Regions from separate parts of the Nonomuraea sp. NPDC048826 genome, predicted to be linked through region 1. Evidence: riboswitches for the same ligand, from Rfam matches in the RefSeq annotation. Region 1 holds a riboswitch; each other region holds the start of a gene.

Region 1 (4,522 bases):
GCACCCCGTCGCGCTCGGCCATGGCCAGCAGGTTCGTCCGCAGCGGCCCGGCGGGCATGGAGTGGAAGTCGTTGAACACCGGCTCGAACACCACCGGGTAGGCGAACGAGGCGGCCACGGTGAGGGTGAACGCCCCGGCCGCGGCGGGGATCCACCAGCGCCTGAACCGGCGGGCCAGCGCCACCACCGCGAGGATCATCACCGCCAGCAGGGCCGTGTTGATGCCGATGCTCTTGAGCCGGTCACCCGTCCACGACACCCAGTCCTGCGTGGACAGGCCGTAGTCGCGCAGCACGGTCTCGAACCAGAGGCCGAGCGGCCAGCGCAGCGCCTCCTCGATCGCCGTCAGCGCGAACACCCCCAGCAGCACCCGCACCCACCACGGCCCGCGCAGCACCCCGAGGACCTTCGCGCCCAGCGGAGTGGCGACGAGCAGACCGGCGAAGACGAGCGTCAGGCCGAGCGACAGGTAGGAGGGGACGCTGGTGGCCGCGTCGAACGCCTGCGCGCGGGCGATCTGCGCGGCGGTGAAGTCCCTGGCGGGATCCGCGGCCACCGGCGGTGCGCCGGGCAGCGCCTGCCACGGCGTCGTCAGCCCCACCACGGCGAGAATCGCCGCCCCCAGCACCACCCCGGCCACCCCGGCCTGCCGGCGCAGCCTCCGATCCGGCTCACCCCTCCCGGGCCTCGAGGCCCCATCCCCCGGCTCGGGCAAGCCGTCTCCCGAAACCTCACTCACCCCCGGCCCAGGGATGGCGCCCTCCGAGGTCTCCCGCGCTCCCCGCCCGGGCTCGCCCGTCAGCGGCGTCTCCCGGGCCCGCCTGCGGGCCGGTCCTGTGGTGGCTTCTCGGCGGGCGGGGTCCCCGGCCGGCGGGTCGCCGGGCCGGGTCGCGGCCTCGTCGCCCGCGGTGCCGTTCCTGTCCTGGCCGTCGTCCACTTCGCGTCCCCTCACCCCAGCTCGTCCCGCACGTACGCGCGCCACTCCCGGGTCAGCTCGCCGATCGTGAGCCCGTACGCGGCGAGCGCCCGGCCGGCGCCGGCACTCCGCGCTTCACGGTAGAGCCTCACCAGGGTCCCCTCGCCCATCCTCGCGGCCAGGTACCGACACGCCAGCCACGCCCCCTGGTACGCCCGCGCCTGCGCGTCCCCCCGCGCGCCGAAGTCCGCCGGCCCGGGCAGGTCGCCGGGAAGCCGCCCGGCCCGCACCTCGGCCGCCAGCTCGGCCGCGGCCACGGTGACCGGCAGCCCGGAATCCCGATAGGCCACGTAGTCGGCGAATCCCTCGTACAACCAGACAGGAAGCCCACCGGTGCCCGCGGCGACGTGGGTGAGCTCGTGGGCGAGCACCACGTCCCGCCCCACCGGGTTGAGCCGGGCGAACCCCTCCGGCACCACGATCACCCGCCGCCCGTCGGCCACGGCCGCCAGCCCGTCCACTCCCCCGGTGCCCGCCAGCCGCGCGGCCTCCGCGCCGGACGCGGGCACCAGCACCAGCGGCCGCACGGTCCCGCCCAGCACCGCCGACACGCGCAGCCCGGCCGCGTCGGCCCGCCGCGCCAGATCGGCCAGCAGCCCAGGTCTGGCCCGACGCCCCGCGACCAGGGCCCGCTCGCCGCGGGCGATCTCCAGCTCACCCCGCCACAGCTCTCGGACGTCGGCCAGCTCGTCAGCCGGGAGTCGTGCCCCGTCGGCCGCGGCGACGGCGAGAACCAGCCCCGTCAGCACCGCTCGACGGCTCACGTACCCGGACACGCTGCCCGATGCTAGCCGTTCGGCACGCCGCGGCTCCCGCGGGACGTGGGCCGGGCAGCACGAAGGCCCCGCCCCCACAGGGGACGGGGCCTTCGTGGACGGTCACAGACCGGGGCGCACCGCTCCGGCGAACGACGACTTCCGCCATCCGCCGAGCTTCTCGATACGCACGGTCTTGCCCGTGCTCGGCGAGTGGATCATCTTGCCCTTGCCGACGTACATGCCCACGTGGCCGAGCCCGCGGAAGAACATCAGGTCACCCGGTCGCAAGTTCTTGTAGGAGACCTTCGTCCTGATGCGCGCGAACTGGCTGTTCGTCACGCGCGGGATCTTCACTCCGGCCTTGCGCCAGGCGAACTGGACGAGACCTGAGCAGTCGAACGCGTTCGGCCCGGTGGCTCCGTACCGGTACGGGTCACCGATCTGCTTCTTGGCCACCGCGACGGCCTTGTGGGCTCTCACCTTCTGCCGAGCGGCCTTCGCCTGCTTACGGGACTTGGCGGTCTTGACTGCCTTGACGACCTTGACCGTCTTGGCAGATTCCACCGCCTTCGTCACGGAAGCTCCGGCTGGGGCGCTCACCGTCTCCGCCTGCGCCGCCGGGACGTGGAGGCCTGCGCCTCCGGCCGTCACGGTCATCGTGAGCGCTATGCCACTGAGGGCAAGACGGGACAGACGGGGGTTATGCGGGGAGGTAGACAGGATTGCTCCTTGACTCTTCCACGAACGCCTACCGGGTTAGCTGACGGATTCGGGCCTGGAAGTCGCCCTACGGCGCGCGTCACGCGCCGATTCACCCCTGATCCCGCCCTGAAATGACGGGTTCGATGGTTCCCCGGCTCCGTACTCCTGGCTGTACGGATTCGGCAGGCCACCGCCCCGGATCAGTTGTCTACGGGGATACGGCGGTGACCGGCGGATGTGTATACGTCCACATCGCGACGCCTGCGGCACCGGCGATGATGGTCGGCGGCGGGCATGGCATGTCCGCCGCGACGCCAGAACCTACGCCGGAAAGTCACGATCTGGCAAAACCGCGGTCAACGAGTAAAGATCTGACAGGACCCTTGTAAGAACCGGCGACCCCAGGTGCACAGGCGGCCTCGTTACTCGAATGTGACCATACTCACACTTACCGCTCTGACGTCATGTCAAGACCCTTGTGTCACACGAGTCACACGAGTTTCAGGAGCTCACGGGCGTACCGCCCCGACGAGACGTCGTCCGTACGACGAAAGTGGGACGACTTTCACGACGTCTCCGGTCTGCGGCGCGTGCACGATCTTGCCGTCACCGGCATAGATGCTCACGTGGCCGAGCCCCTCGCTGAAGATGAGGTCCCCGGGCTGGAGTGCGTCCAGCGAGACCCGCCGGCTGGCCCCCCACGCCCACTGCTGCCAGGTCGTACGCGGCAGGGACACGCCAGCGGCGCGCCAGGACGCCTGGGTCAGGCCGGAGCAGTCCCAGCCGCCGGGGCCGGTGCCGCCGAACTGGTAGGGCTTGCCGATCTGCGCGTAGGCGAAGTTGAGCACGGCGACGGCGCTTCCCGAGGCGGGCCCGGTGTACTTGACGCCGGTGCTGTTCGGGTCGCCGACGCGGTAGGCGCCGAGGCGGTTGAGCAGCTTCTTCTGCTGGGCGATCAGCTTCTCGACCTCGGCGCGCTCCTGCTTGATCTTGTCGCGCTCCTCGTCGGCCTCGCCCAGGGCATCCTGCGCCTTGTCACGCTCGGCCTTGAGCCCGCGGTTCTCCCGGTCGAAGGCGGCCAGCATGCCGGCCCGCTCCTGGCTCAGCTGACCGGTCAGCGCCATCTGGTAGAGCATGTCGTCGGGCCGGTCACTGGTGAGCACGGACGGCATCGCGGTGAGGTCGCGGCCCATCTTGTAGCCGTCGACGGCCATCTGGATGACCTGCTCGCGCAGTTCGGAGACGGTGGCCAGCTTGCGCTTGTAGCTGCCGTTCAGCTTGTCGTAGCGCTTCTTGGCGTCCTTGTAGCTCTCGGTGGCCGTGTTGTAGCGATCGACGACCTTGTCGGCCTTGTCGTTGAGCTTCTCGAGCTTCTTCTTGGCCTGGCTGATCGTCGGTCGGGGATCAGCGGAGACTCCTCCCGCCGGGACGATGATCAGCCCGATCGCTAGACCCGCGGCCAGCGGCGCCCGGCCCAACCTCACAGCTCGCCTCCCAGGGGGAATATATCTGGGGCGAAATAGTACAGAAGTGTTAGGTGGGGTCTCACCTAAACACTGATTTGTAATCTAGGCGCGGCCGAGCCTGCGGAGCAGCAAAGCAGACGGAACGGGTCTGGCTCCCATCCGGCGCACCGACTCGGCGACCTCGCGGTCGGAGGAGACCACGGCCATGGCCCGGCCCGGCGGCTCGGCGCGGACCAGCTGGCGGATCAGGTCGTCGGCGATCTCCCCGGGCGCGCTGAACAGCACCCGTACCCCGCGCGGCGCCACCACCTGCACCGGAGCGTTCAGCTCGGCGCCGTCGAAGACCACGGTCACCTCGACCCTGGTCTGCGCCACCAGCCCGCCCAGCCCCGTCATCAACCGGTTGCGCTGGTCGGCCAGGGTGAGGGTGCCGTAACCGGTCTTCGTCACGTTGTAGCCGTCGATGATCAGATGGACCTGGGGCAGCGCGAGAAGCTGGTCGAGCAGCTGCGGGTCGTCGTCGGCCAGTGCGCGGGCCGGCACCCCGCGCACTCCCGGCACCTCCCCGGCGACGGCGGCCACCGAGTCGGCCGGCCGGGAGATCGTGGTGGGCAGCGCCA
Region 2 (4,522 bases), on a different contig from region 1:
GCTGCTGCTGGCCGTACTGGCCCTGGCCGTAAGGGTCGTCGGCCCGATAGCCCACGACCGTCGCGTCGGGATCCTCGCCTTGGGGGCGTCCCGGGTTATGCCCGTATCCAGGATGATTCTCGCCGGATTCATCCTGCGGATACGGCGGCTGTCCGGTGCTCACCGTGTCACCTCGCTTCGCGTGCGCATGTGGCACGTGTCAGGGCACATGCCTGTCCTGGACAACGTATCGACATGGGTATCAACAATCACCTTTTCTGTCAGTCAAGATCCGTATCACCCGAGGTCAGGTGAAGCAACATCCTGGTGTTGCCCAGGGTGTTCGGCTTGACGTGTTCCAGGTCCAGGAACTCGGCCACGCCCTCGTCGTACGAGGCCAGGAGTTCCGCGTAGACCTCGGGCGAGACAGGGGTGCCCTGGATCTCACGGAATCCGTGCCTCGCGAAGAAGTCGACCTCGAACGTGAGGCAGAATACGCGCCTTAGCCCGAGTTCTTTCGCCGTGGCGATGAGAGCGGTGACGATGCGGTGTCCGATCGCCAGCCCGCGCGCCTCCGGGTGCACCGCGACGGTGCGGATCTCCGCCAGGTCCTCCCAGAGCACGTGCAGCGCGCCGCAGCCCACGACCCTGCCGTCGCGCTCGGCGACCCAGAACTCCTGCACGTCTTCGTACAGGGTGACGGCGGCCTTCTCCAGCAGTCGCGGACCGGCTCCCGCATAGGTGTCGACCAGCAGTTTGATGGCCTTGACATCGGGAGTCCGGGCACGCCGGACCAGGACCTCCGTCTCGGGTAGGGGACGTTCCGCGACCTGCTCCATGGCTATCCAGCGTACCGATTGCGATTACGGCTCACCCCTAACCCCGGACTTCCGTCCAACTTGTAACGTCTCGTGACCGATGGGACGACGCAGGCCGTTATAGGTTTCCTCCAGGTTCACGCCCGGATCGAGCTAGGGCAAAGACGACATAAAGTCTTTGCTGGACGCGGGTCCGCGAGATCACCTTGTGACCTGTCGGTTGTGAAACCTCTACAGACTCGGCAGTTCCGGTTGAGCAGGAACCCGGGGTGCATTAGTGTCCAGCGTCGATGTCCCCGTGCATGTCGCACGGAGACGCGCCCAATCCCCGCAAGGGGAGCCGGGGACCCGTCGGCGGCGTTCCAGCAGCGCCACCAGGGGTGAATCCGAGCAGCTCGCTCGGTAGGGCTGCTCCGGCCCGAACCCGTCAGCTAACTCGGTCGGCGCCAACGGAAGGAGCTTTGATTGGTGAAGCGCACGCGCGATCGCAGGATGGCCATCGCGGGCGCCGCCCTCGCCGCCCTGGTGCTCGCCGTCTCCGCCGGTCCCGCCGCCGCCGACCCCGAACCCTCGCTCAAGGAGCTCTCCGAGAAGGTGGAGAAGATGCACCTGGAGATCGAGACGCTCACCGAGCAGTACAACGGCCAGCGCGAGAAGCTCAAGACCGCCCAGAAGGCCGTCGAGAACGCCAAGAAGAGACTCGCCGACAGCGAGGCCGACCTGTCCGCCAAGAAGACCAAGGCGACCCTGCTCGTCGAGGCCGAGTACATGTCCGGCGGCCTCAACCGCACGCTCAATTTCGCCGGCAGCGGCGACCCCGACACCTACCTCGACCGCGCGGCCACCACCTACGCCCTGCGCCAGCAGCAGGCCGAGGAAGTGCTCAAGCTCACCAAGGCCATGAACGCCGCCGAGCGCGCCAGGGCCGGCGCCGAGAAGCGCATCGCCGAGGTCAACGAGATCGTCGAGGACCTCGGCGCCAAGCGCGAGCGGATCTCCGGACTCGTCACCAAGGTCGAGAGCCGGCTGTTCCAGCGCGCGCTCGGCGAGGCCGGACGGCCCGGCACCCGGGCCGTCAAGGTCAACCTCCCCATCGCCGGCGACGGCAAGGCCGCCCAGGCCGCCCGCTGGGCGCTCACCCAGCAGCTCAAGCCGTACGTCTGGGGCGCGGAAGGCCCCAACGGCTACGACTGCTCCGGCCTGGTCATGGCCGCCTACCAGCGCGTCGGCATCTCGCTGCCGCACTACACCGGCGACCAGTGGACCGCGGGCAGGCACATCTCACGTGAGGAGCTGCGCCCCGGCGACCTGGTCTTCTTCTACAGCGACCTGCACCACGTGGGCATCTACCTCGGCGGCGGCATGATGGTGCACGCTCCGCAGACCGGTGACGTCGTCCGCATCGCCTCGATCGCCCGGCGCCCCTACGCCGGCGCGGTGCGCATCGCCGACTGACCGCCCGGCGGCGGGTCAGATCAGCTGGCGGCGCGCCGCCCAGGCCACGGCCTCGATGGCCGTGGCCACGCCGATCCGGTCGCAGATCCCCCTCAGTCTTCGGCGCACCGTACGGCCGCTGCAATCAAGGCGCCGCCCCACGCGGTCGACCGTGACGCCTCTGGCGAGCTCCGCCAGCAACGCCAAATCTGCATGGCTCAGTTCGACGTTTTCACTGAGCACATCCATCTGGAGCCCTCCCCCACCAACAGCACTACTCGGTGACGTCCCGGCCCGAGCAAATGGCTGCTCGTCCCGGACTACGTAAACGCATCCAGGAAAGACCGTCAAGCACGAGATCTGCCGCACTTGACGACAGCCATTGACATGATCCGATGTACATGAAGTACTCGCCATATGTCGGCACATTTCGCGGCACAATGATCGATCACAACGCCTCTGACAGCGCGCCGACGCCCGCCTCGTCAGCCGGCGACCTGCTGGGTTTCGATCCGCACGACGACGGGTTCCTGCGTGACCCGTATTCCACCTACGGGAAACTTCCACGGCCGTGCTACCGGACGCGCGGCGGGCTGCTCGTCGCCACCTCCCACGAGCTGTGCTCGGCCATCCTGCGCGACCCCCGGTTCGGCCACGGCCCCACTCCGGCGGGCGGACCGGACGAGCCGGTCCGGTCGTTCCTCATGATGGACCCGCCCGACCACACCCGCATGCGCGGGCTCGTCAGCAGAGCGTTCACGCCCGGCATGGTGCGGCGGCTGCGCCCGCGCATCGAGGCGATCACCGCGGACCTGATCGCCGCGCTGCCCGACGAGGCCGACCTGGTCCGCGACTTCGCCTACCCGCTGCCGGTCATGGTGATCAGCGAGATGCTGGGGGTGCCGCCCGAGGACCATGAACGGTTCCGCGGCTGGAGCCAGACCCTGGCCCGCAGCCTCGACCCGATCGTCAGCGACGAGCTGGCCGAACGCACCCAGCGCGACCGGCGCGAGTTCCACGACTACTTCCAGGGCCTCATCGCGCTGCGGCGCGCGCGGCCCGCCGACGACCTGCTCAGCGCGCTCGTCCAGGTCTCGGAGCTGACCGAGCGCGAGCTGCTGGCCACGTGCGTGCTGCTGCTCGTGGCCGGGCACGAGACGACCGTCAACCTCATCGCCAACGGCGTGCTCAACCTGGTCAGGCACGGAGTGCTGCGGGAGGCGGCCGAGCGGCCCAGGGAGGTCGTCGAGGAGGTGCTCAGGTATGACCCGCCGGTCCAGCTCACGGCGCGCACCGCGCTGGCGGACGCCGAGCTGGACGGTGTCATGGTGCCCGCGGGCACCATGACGATGGCGCTGGTGGGCGCGGCCAACCGCGACCCGGCCGTCTTCCCCGACCCGGACCGGTTCGACGTGGGGCGGGCGCCGGGCCGGCATCTGGCGTTCGGCCTCGGCATCCACTTCTGCCTGGGCGCGCCGCTGGCCAGGCTGGAGGGCGAGGTGGCGCTGGCCGCGCTGGCCGGAACGGCGCCGGACCTGGAGCTTGCCGACCCGGATCCCCCGTACAGGGAGAACCTGGTGCTGCGCGGGCTCGCCCGGCTGCCGGTCCGGCTCAACCGTTAACGGGTGGGTTTGACCAGCGGGAACAGGATGGTCTCGCGGATGTTCTTGCCGGTGAAGGCCATGATCATCCGGTCGATGCCGGCGCCCATGCCGCCCGTCGGGGGCATGCCGTACTCAAGAGCCTGCAGGAAGTCCTCGTCGAGCTGCATGGCCTCGACGTCGCCGCCGGCGGCGAGGAGGGACTGCGCCTCCAGCCGGCCGCGCTGGTCGAGCGGGTCGATCAGCTCGGAGTAGGCGGTGCCGAGCTCGGTGCCGAAGCCGATGAGGTCCCACTTCTCGGTCAGCAGCGGGTCGTCGCGGTGGATGCGGGCCAGCGGTGAGGTCTCCACCGGGTAGTCCATCACGAACGTCGGCTGGATCAGGGTGTGCTCGACGAGCTCCTCGAACAGCTCCTGGACGAGCTTGCCCTGGCCCCACTTCGGGTCCCACTGGACGTCGTGCTTGTCGGCCAGGGCGCGGACGCGCTCCAGCGGGGTCTCGGTGGTGACCTCCTCGCCCACGGCGCCGGACACCAGGTCGTAGAGCTTGATCCGGGGCCACTCGGGCAGCCCGAGGTCGACCTCGACGCCGTCGTGGACGACCACGGTGGTGTCGAGCGCGGCCACCACGGCCTTCTGGTACATGCGCTGGGTGAGGTCGGCCATGTCGTGGTAGTCGAGGTAGGTGCCG
Region 3 (4,522 bases), on a different contig from region 1:
TTCGCCGCCTCCAGGTCGTCGGCCCAGATGTTGATGGTGGCGGGTCCTCGCAGCATGTGCCGCTCCTTTCGTCTGATCACCACCTTAGGACCCGTTGAGGAACATGCGGTTCCTCAACGGATCCGACCGGGGCTCTCGTCAGAAGGCGTACGGCCCGAACCGTCCCCAGGCCACGAAGGCGGCCAGCAGGAGCAGCACCACGTTGACGGCGATCGCCGGATACTCCTTGCGCCGGCCGTGCGTGACCGCGGCGCCGACCATGACGGCGACCAGGCCCGCGGCCGCCAGCGGCGTCAGGACCGGGGCGACGCCGAACGTGGCCGGGAGGATCAGCCCGAGCGCCGCCAGCACCTCCAGGGCGCCGATGCCCTTGACCGCGCCCGCCGGGAAGTCCTCCGTCCAGGCCAGGCCGACGGCCGCGAGCGCCTCCTTGGGCTGGATCAGCTTCATCAGGCCGGCCACGCCGAAGGCGGCGGCCAGCAGGCCCGCGACGATCCACAATGCCAAGTCCATGAGGGGTCCTGTTCCAGCGTGAGACGAAGGTCAGACAGGACTGTAGAGGGTGCCGGGCCTGGCCGGTCCGCCACCCTGTCCGGCTACCGCTGGGCCGCGGTGCTGCCGGCCCAGTCGAGCAGGGCCTCGGCGGTCTGGAAGCGGCGGCTGGAGCTGGTCTCGCCGAGCAGGACGCCGACCAGGCGGCTGCCGCCCCGCTCGGCGGCGAAGGCGAGCGTGTAGCCGGCGGCGCGGGTGAAGCCGGTCTTGACGCCGAGCGCGCCGGGGCTGCCGAGCAGGCGGTTGGTGTTGCTCCAGGAGTACGCGCCGTGCTCGGAGGTGGCCGGGAGGGTGTGGTAGCGGGTCGAGGTGACCTTGGCCAGCGTGGGGTTCTCCAGCAGCGCCTGGGCGAGGCGGGCCTGGTCACGGGCGGTGGAGTGACCGCCGCCGCCGTAGGGCATGCCGTCGGCGTTGACGTACGCCGTGTCGTTCATGCCGAGCCGGCGGGCGGTGGCGTTCATCTCGGTCACGAACGCGTCGACGCCCGGCCCGTACGCGCGGGCGAGCGCGTGCGCGGCGTCGGCGCCGGAGGGCAGCATGAGCCCGTACAGCAGGTCCTCGACGGTGAGCGTGTCGCCGGCGCGCAGGTAGGCGACGGCCGCGCCGCCGCCGGCGGCGTAGCGGACGTCGGCGGCGCTGACCTCCACCTTGTCGGTGGGCGCGGCCCGCTGGAGCACGACGTACGCGGTCATCATCTTGGTGAGGCTGGCCACCGGCCTGCGCTGGTCGGCCTCCTTGCTGAAGCGGACCTCGCCGGTGCCGGCGTCGACGAGGTAGGCGGCCTGGGCCAGGACCGCAGGGGTGTCGGCCGCGCGGGTGCCGACGGCGGCCGCGCTCACGGCCGGGGCGGCCTGGGCGGCGGTGGTGCCTGCGGTGGTGCCGGCGGTGGCGACCCCGGCGGCGACGGCGAGGCCGAGCAGCGGGCCGCTCAGCCGGTGGGTGACGTGCATGAGGGGATTGCTCCTCGCTTCCATGCCGCCTACCGGGTTAGCTGACGGGTTCGGGCGTGGAAGTGCCCTACGGCGCGTGCTGCGCCGATTCACCCCAAGGGATGGGTCCCCGGCTCCGCGAACGGACTCGGCGGCCGTGCGCTCCCCGGGGGAGGGCAACGCACGGTCTGGGCAAATGATGCCTCAAGGTAATGCAATCCGACAAAAGCTACAAATGGGATTTCGAGCCTCAAACCGCCTTGTGCAGGGCGAGCAGCCCGCCGACCACCGGGATGCACGCCAGCATCCGGGCGCCCGGCGCCGCCGCGCAGATGACCAGGACATAGGCCGCGCCGTGCAGCGGACCGACGAGCGAGGTGATCGTCTCGGCGTGCACGGTGACGAGGTTGACGAGCAGGACCGCCAGGGTGAGAGCCTCGGCGACGGCCCCGATCCGCAGGAGGGTCACCGGCGTCACGCTCCCGGCCGGACGACCATCAGGACCACCACGACCGCCCAGACCACGTTGTAGAGCCCGGCCAGCATGGACAGCGCGCGCAGGCGGCTCCCGTCGTCCGGGTCACGCAGCGCGTCACGCTGGCGCGGGTGGATCTGGGTGGCGAGCAGGACGGCCGCGACGCCGGTGAGCACCATCGAGAGCGTGATCCAGAGCTCCCCCATCCGGCCCTGCAGCAGGGCCATGACGATCCCGGCGGCGGGCACCAGCAGCCCGAGAAGGCTGTAGCCGCGGGTGACGCGGTGCAGGGCGGCGGCCACGGCCGGGTTGCGCTCGTCCCCGCCGGACGGTCCGGTCACCGGGGCGTACCGGGGAAACAGGCTCGCCGCCACGGCCGAGCCCCCGACGAACACGATGGCCGCCAGGACGTGCACGGACAGCAGGACGTGATCCCTCACATTCATCCTCCAACCTTCAGGGTGACTGAAGCCTAGCGCAAGCTTCAGATGCCCTGAAGGTCGGGCTCCTTCACAAGTCCTCTTGACGGGTGTTGTGTTGGCGTTAACACTTGGCACACATCCCTCCACAAGGTCACGGAAGGAGCGAAACCGCAGCAAAATGTTAGCGCTAACACTGCATCTCGCATGAGAGGCCCACGCCTTCGATGAACACTCCCCCCTCTCCGCGCCGCCGTCTCCGCAGGGCCGCGGCGCCGGCCGTCGCCGTCCTGCTCGCCCTGGGCTGGCTGGTCGCGATCCCGCCCGCCGCGTCGGCCGCCGCCTACGACGCGTACGTCATGGGCTACTTCACCGAGTCGCCCACCCAGCAGGGCGCCGACTACGGCCTGCACCTGGCGGTCAGCCCTGACGGCCTGAACTGGACCCCGCTCAACCAGAACAACCCCGTGGTCACCCCCACGGCCGGCACCGGCGGCCTGCGCGACCCGTACATCCTGCGCAAGCAGGACGGCACCTTCGTGGTGCTGGCCACCGACCTCAAGGGCACCGACTTCTCCCAGAACAACCAGTACATCCACGTGTGGGACTCGCGTGACCTGACCTCGTTCACCGACTACCGCCGGCTCAGGATGCACACCATGGCCACCCACACCTGGGCGCCGGAGGCGTTCTGGGACCAGGCCCGCGGCCAGTACGGCATCGTCTACTCGGCCCGCGACGGCGGCCGCGACGTGTTCATGGTCAACTACACCGGCGACTTCCGGACCGTCAGCGCGCCCCAGGTGTTCTTCGACCCCGGGCCGAACGTGCTCGACGCCACCGTCCTCGTCGACGGCGGGACCGCGTACCTCTACTACAAGAACATGGACGACGGGAACCTGTACGGGGCACGCTCCGCCACGCTGACCCCGCGCAGCTTCACCACCTACACCGGCCCGCTGCGCCAGGGGGGCGGCATCGAGGCGCCGATCCTGGTCAAGTCCAACACGAGCGGCACCGCCTACCTGTGGGGCGACTCCTACTCCCCGGTCAACGGCGAGTTCTACGCCTGGTCGACGGCGAGTCTCGGGTCGGGATCGTGGAGCGTGCTGAACCAGCGCGCCTACACCCAGCCGCTGAACTCCAAACACGCCACCATCGCGCCCATCACCGCCGCGGAGCAGGCCGCGCTGCTCGGCCGCTGGGGAGCGCCGGCCTGGAACCGGCTCAAGTCGTACAACTTCCCCGACCGGTACGTGCGCCACCAGAACTACGTGGCCCGGATCGACCCGTACCCATTCGACCCGTACCCCGACCAGCAGTGGCGGATCGTCCCCGGGCTGGCCGACGCGGCGGGGGTGTCCTTCCGCTCGGTGAGCGACCCCGGCCGCTACCTGCGCCACAGCGGCTACGCCGTGCGCCTCGACCCGGACGACGGGACGGCGCAGTTCAGGGCCGACGCGACGTTCCACCGGGTGCCGGGACTGGCCGACGGCTCCTGGGCGTCGTTCCGGTCCGCCAACTTCCCCGACCGCTACCTGCGGCACAGCGGCTACCTGCTGCGCATCGACCCGGACGACGGCTCGGCCGGGTTCCGCCAGGACGCCACCTTCCGCGTCGGCTCCTGACTCATCCCCCGAGGAGTGCTCGTGTCAACAGCTTCCCTGCCGCGCGCCGCGCGGCGGATCCTCCTGCTCGCCGTCGCCGTCGCCGTCGTCGTCGCGATCGCCGTGTCGGCCGTCGTCACCACCGGCCCCGCCGCGGCGGCGCCCGGCCCGTCCTTCACCAACCCCGTCGTCCCGGCGCCCAACAGCGCCGACCCGACGCTGGTGCAGTACAACGGGTTCTACTACTACGTCGCCACGACGTGGAACTCCGACGTCGTCATGCGCCGCTCGGCGACCATCGCCGGGCTGCGCAGCGCGCCCGAGCAGGTCGTGGTACGGACCGGCGGCACCACCATGTGGGCGCCGCACCTGGAGATGGTCGGCAACCGGTGGTACCTGTACTACTCCGTGGAGCAGGGCAGCCTGCCCCGCCGCACGCACGTCGCCGAGAGCGCCGGCTCCGACCCGATGGGCCCCTACACGATCCGCGGCGTCGTCAACCTGATGCCGAACAACGGCTGGGCGATCGACGCCAGCCTG

Evidence for each region. A riboswitch is a leader RNA that binds a small molecule or an ion and turns the genes downstream of it on or off. The one in region 1 is predicted to bind cyclic di-AMP.
Region 2: it holds a riboswitch for cyclic di-AMP, as region 1 does, so the genes downstream of both, ACGFI7_RS24305 (C40 family peptidase) here and ACGFI7_RS17205 (C40 family peptidase) in region 1, are expected to answer to the same signal.
Region 3: it holds a riboswitch for cyclic di-AMP, as region 1 does, so the genes downstream of both, ACGFI7_RS29750 (D-alanyl-D-alanine carboxypeptidase family protein) here and ACGFI7_RS17205 (C40 family peptidase) in region 1, are expected to answer to the same signal.

What each region holds. Positions count from the first base shown of each region.
Region 1 covers NZ_JBICUQ010000004.1:580,815-585,336, forward strand. Annotated here, with positions in the region: gene ACGFI7_RS17195 (M48 family metalloprotease) at 1-952, opposite strand, end outside; gene ACGFI7_RS17200 (hypothetical protein) at 949-1,752, opposite strand; gene ACGFI7_RS17205 (C40 family peptidase) at 1,855-2,310, opposite strand; cyclic di-AMP (ydaO/yuaA leader) riboswitch at 2,465-2,631, opposite strand; gene ACGFI7_RS17210 (NlpC/P60 family protein) at 2,946-3,920, opposite strand; gene ACGFI7_RS17215 (NYN domain-containing protein) at 4,005-4,522, opposite strand, start outside.
Region 2 covers NZ_JBICUQ010000006.1:544,419-548,940, forward strand. Annotated here, with positions in the region: gene ACGFI7_RS24295 (RDD family protein) at 1-55, opposite strand, end outside; gene ACGFI7_RS24300 (amino-acid N-acetyltransferase) at 261-818, opposite strand; cyclic di-AMP (ydaO/yuaA leader) riboswitch at 1,106-1,258, shown strand; gene ACGFI7_RS24305 (C40 family peptidase) at 1,266-2,252, shown strand; gene ACGFI7_RS24310 (LuxR family transcriptional regulator) at 2,268-2,480, opposite strand; gene ACGFI7_RS24315 (cytochrome P450) at 2,672-3,853, shown strand; gene lysX (bifunctional lysylphosphatidylglycerol synthetase/lysine--tRNA ligase LysX) at 3,850-4,522, opposite strand, start outside.
Region 3 covers NZ_JBICUQ010000008.1:443,663-448,184, reverse strand. Annotated here, with positions in the region: gene ACGFI7_RS29760 (VOC family protein) at 1-56, opposite strand, end outside; gene ACGFI7_RS29755 (DoxX family protein) at 139-513, opposite strand; gene ACGFI7_RS29750 (D-alanyl-D-alanine carboxypeptidase family protein) at 597-1,502, opposite strand; cyclic di-AMP (ydaO/yuaA leader) riboswitch at 1,514-1,645, opposite strand; gene ACGFI7_RS29745 (DUF3817 domain-containing protein) at 1,732-1,950, opposite strand; gene ACGFI7_RS29740 (hypothetical protein) at 1,956-2,402, opposite strand; gene ACGFI7_RS29735 (glycoside hydrolase family 43 protein) at 2,603-4,003, shown strand; gene ACGFI7_RS29730 (family 43 glycosylhydrolase) at 4,025-4,522, shown strand, end outside.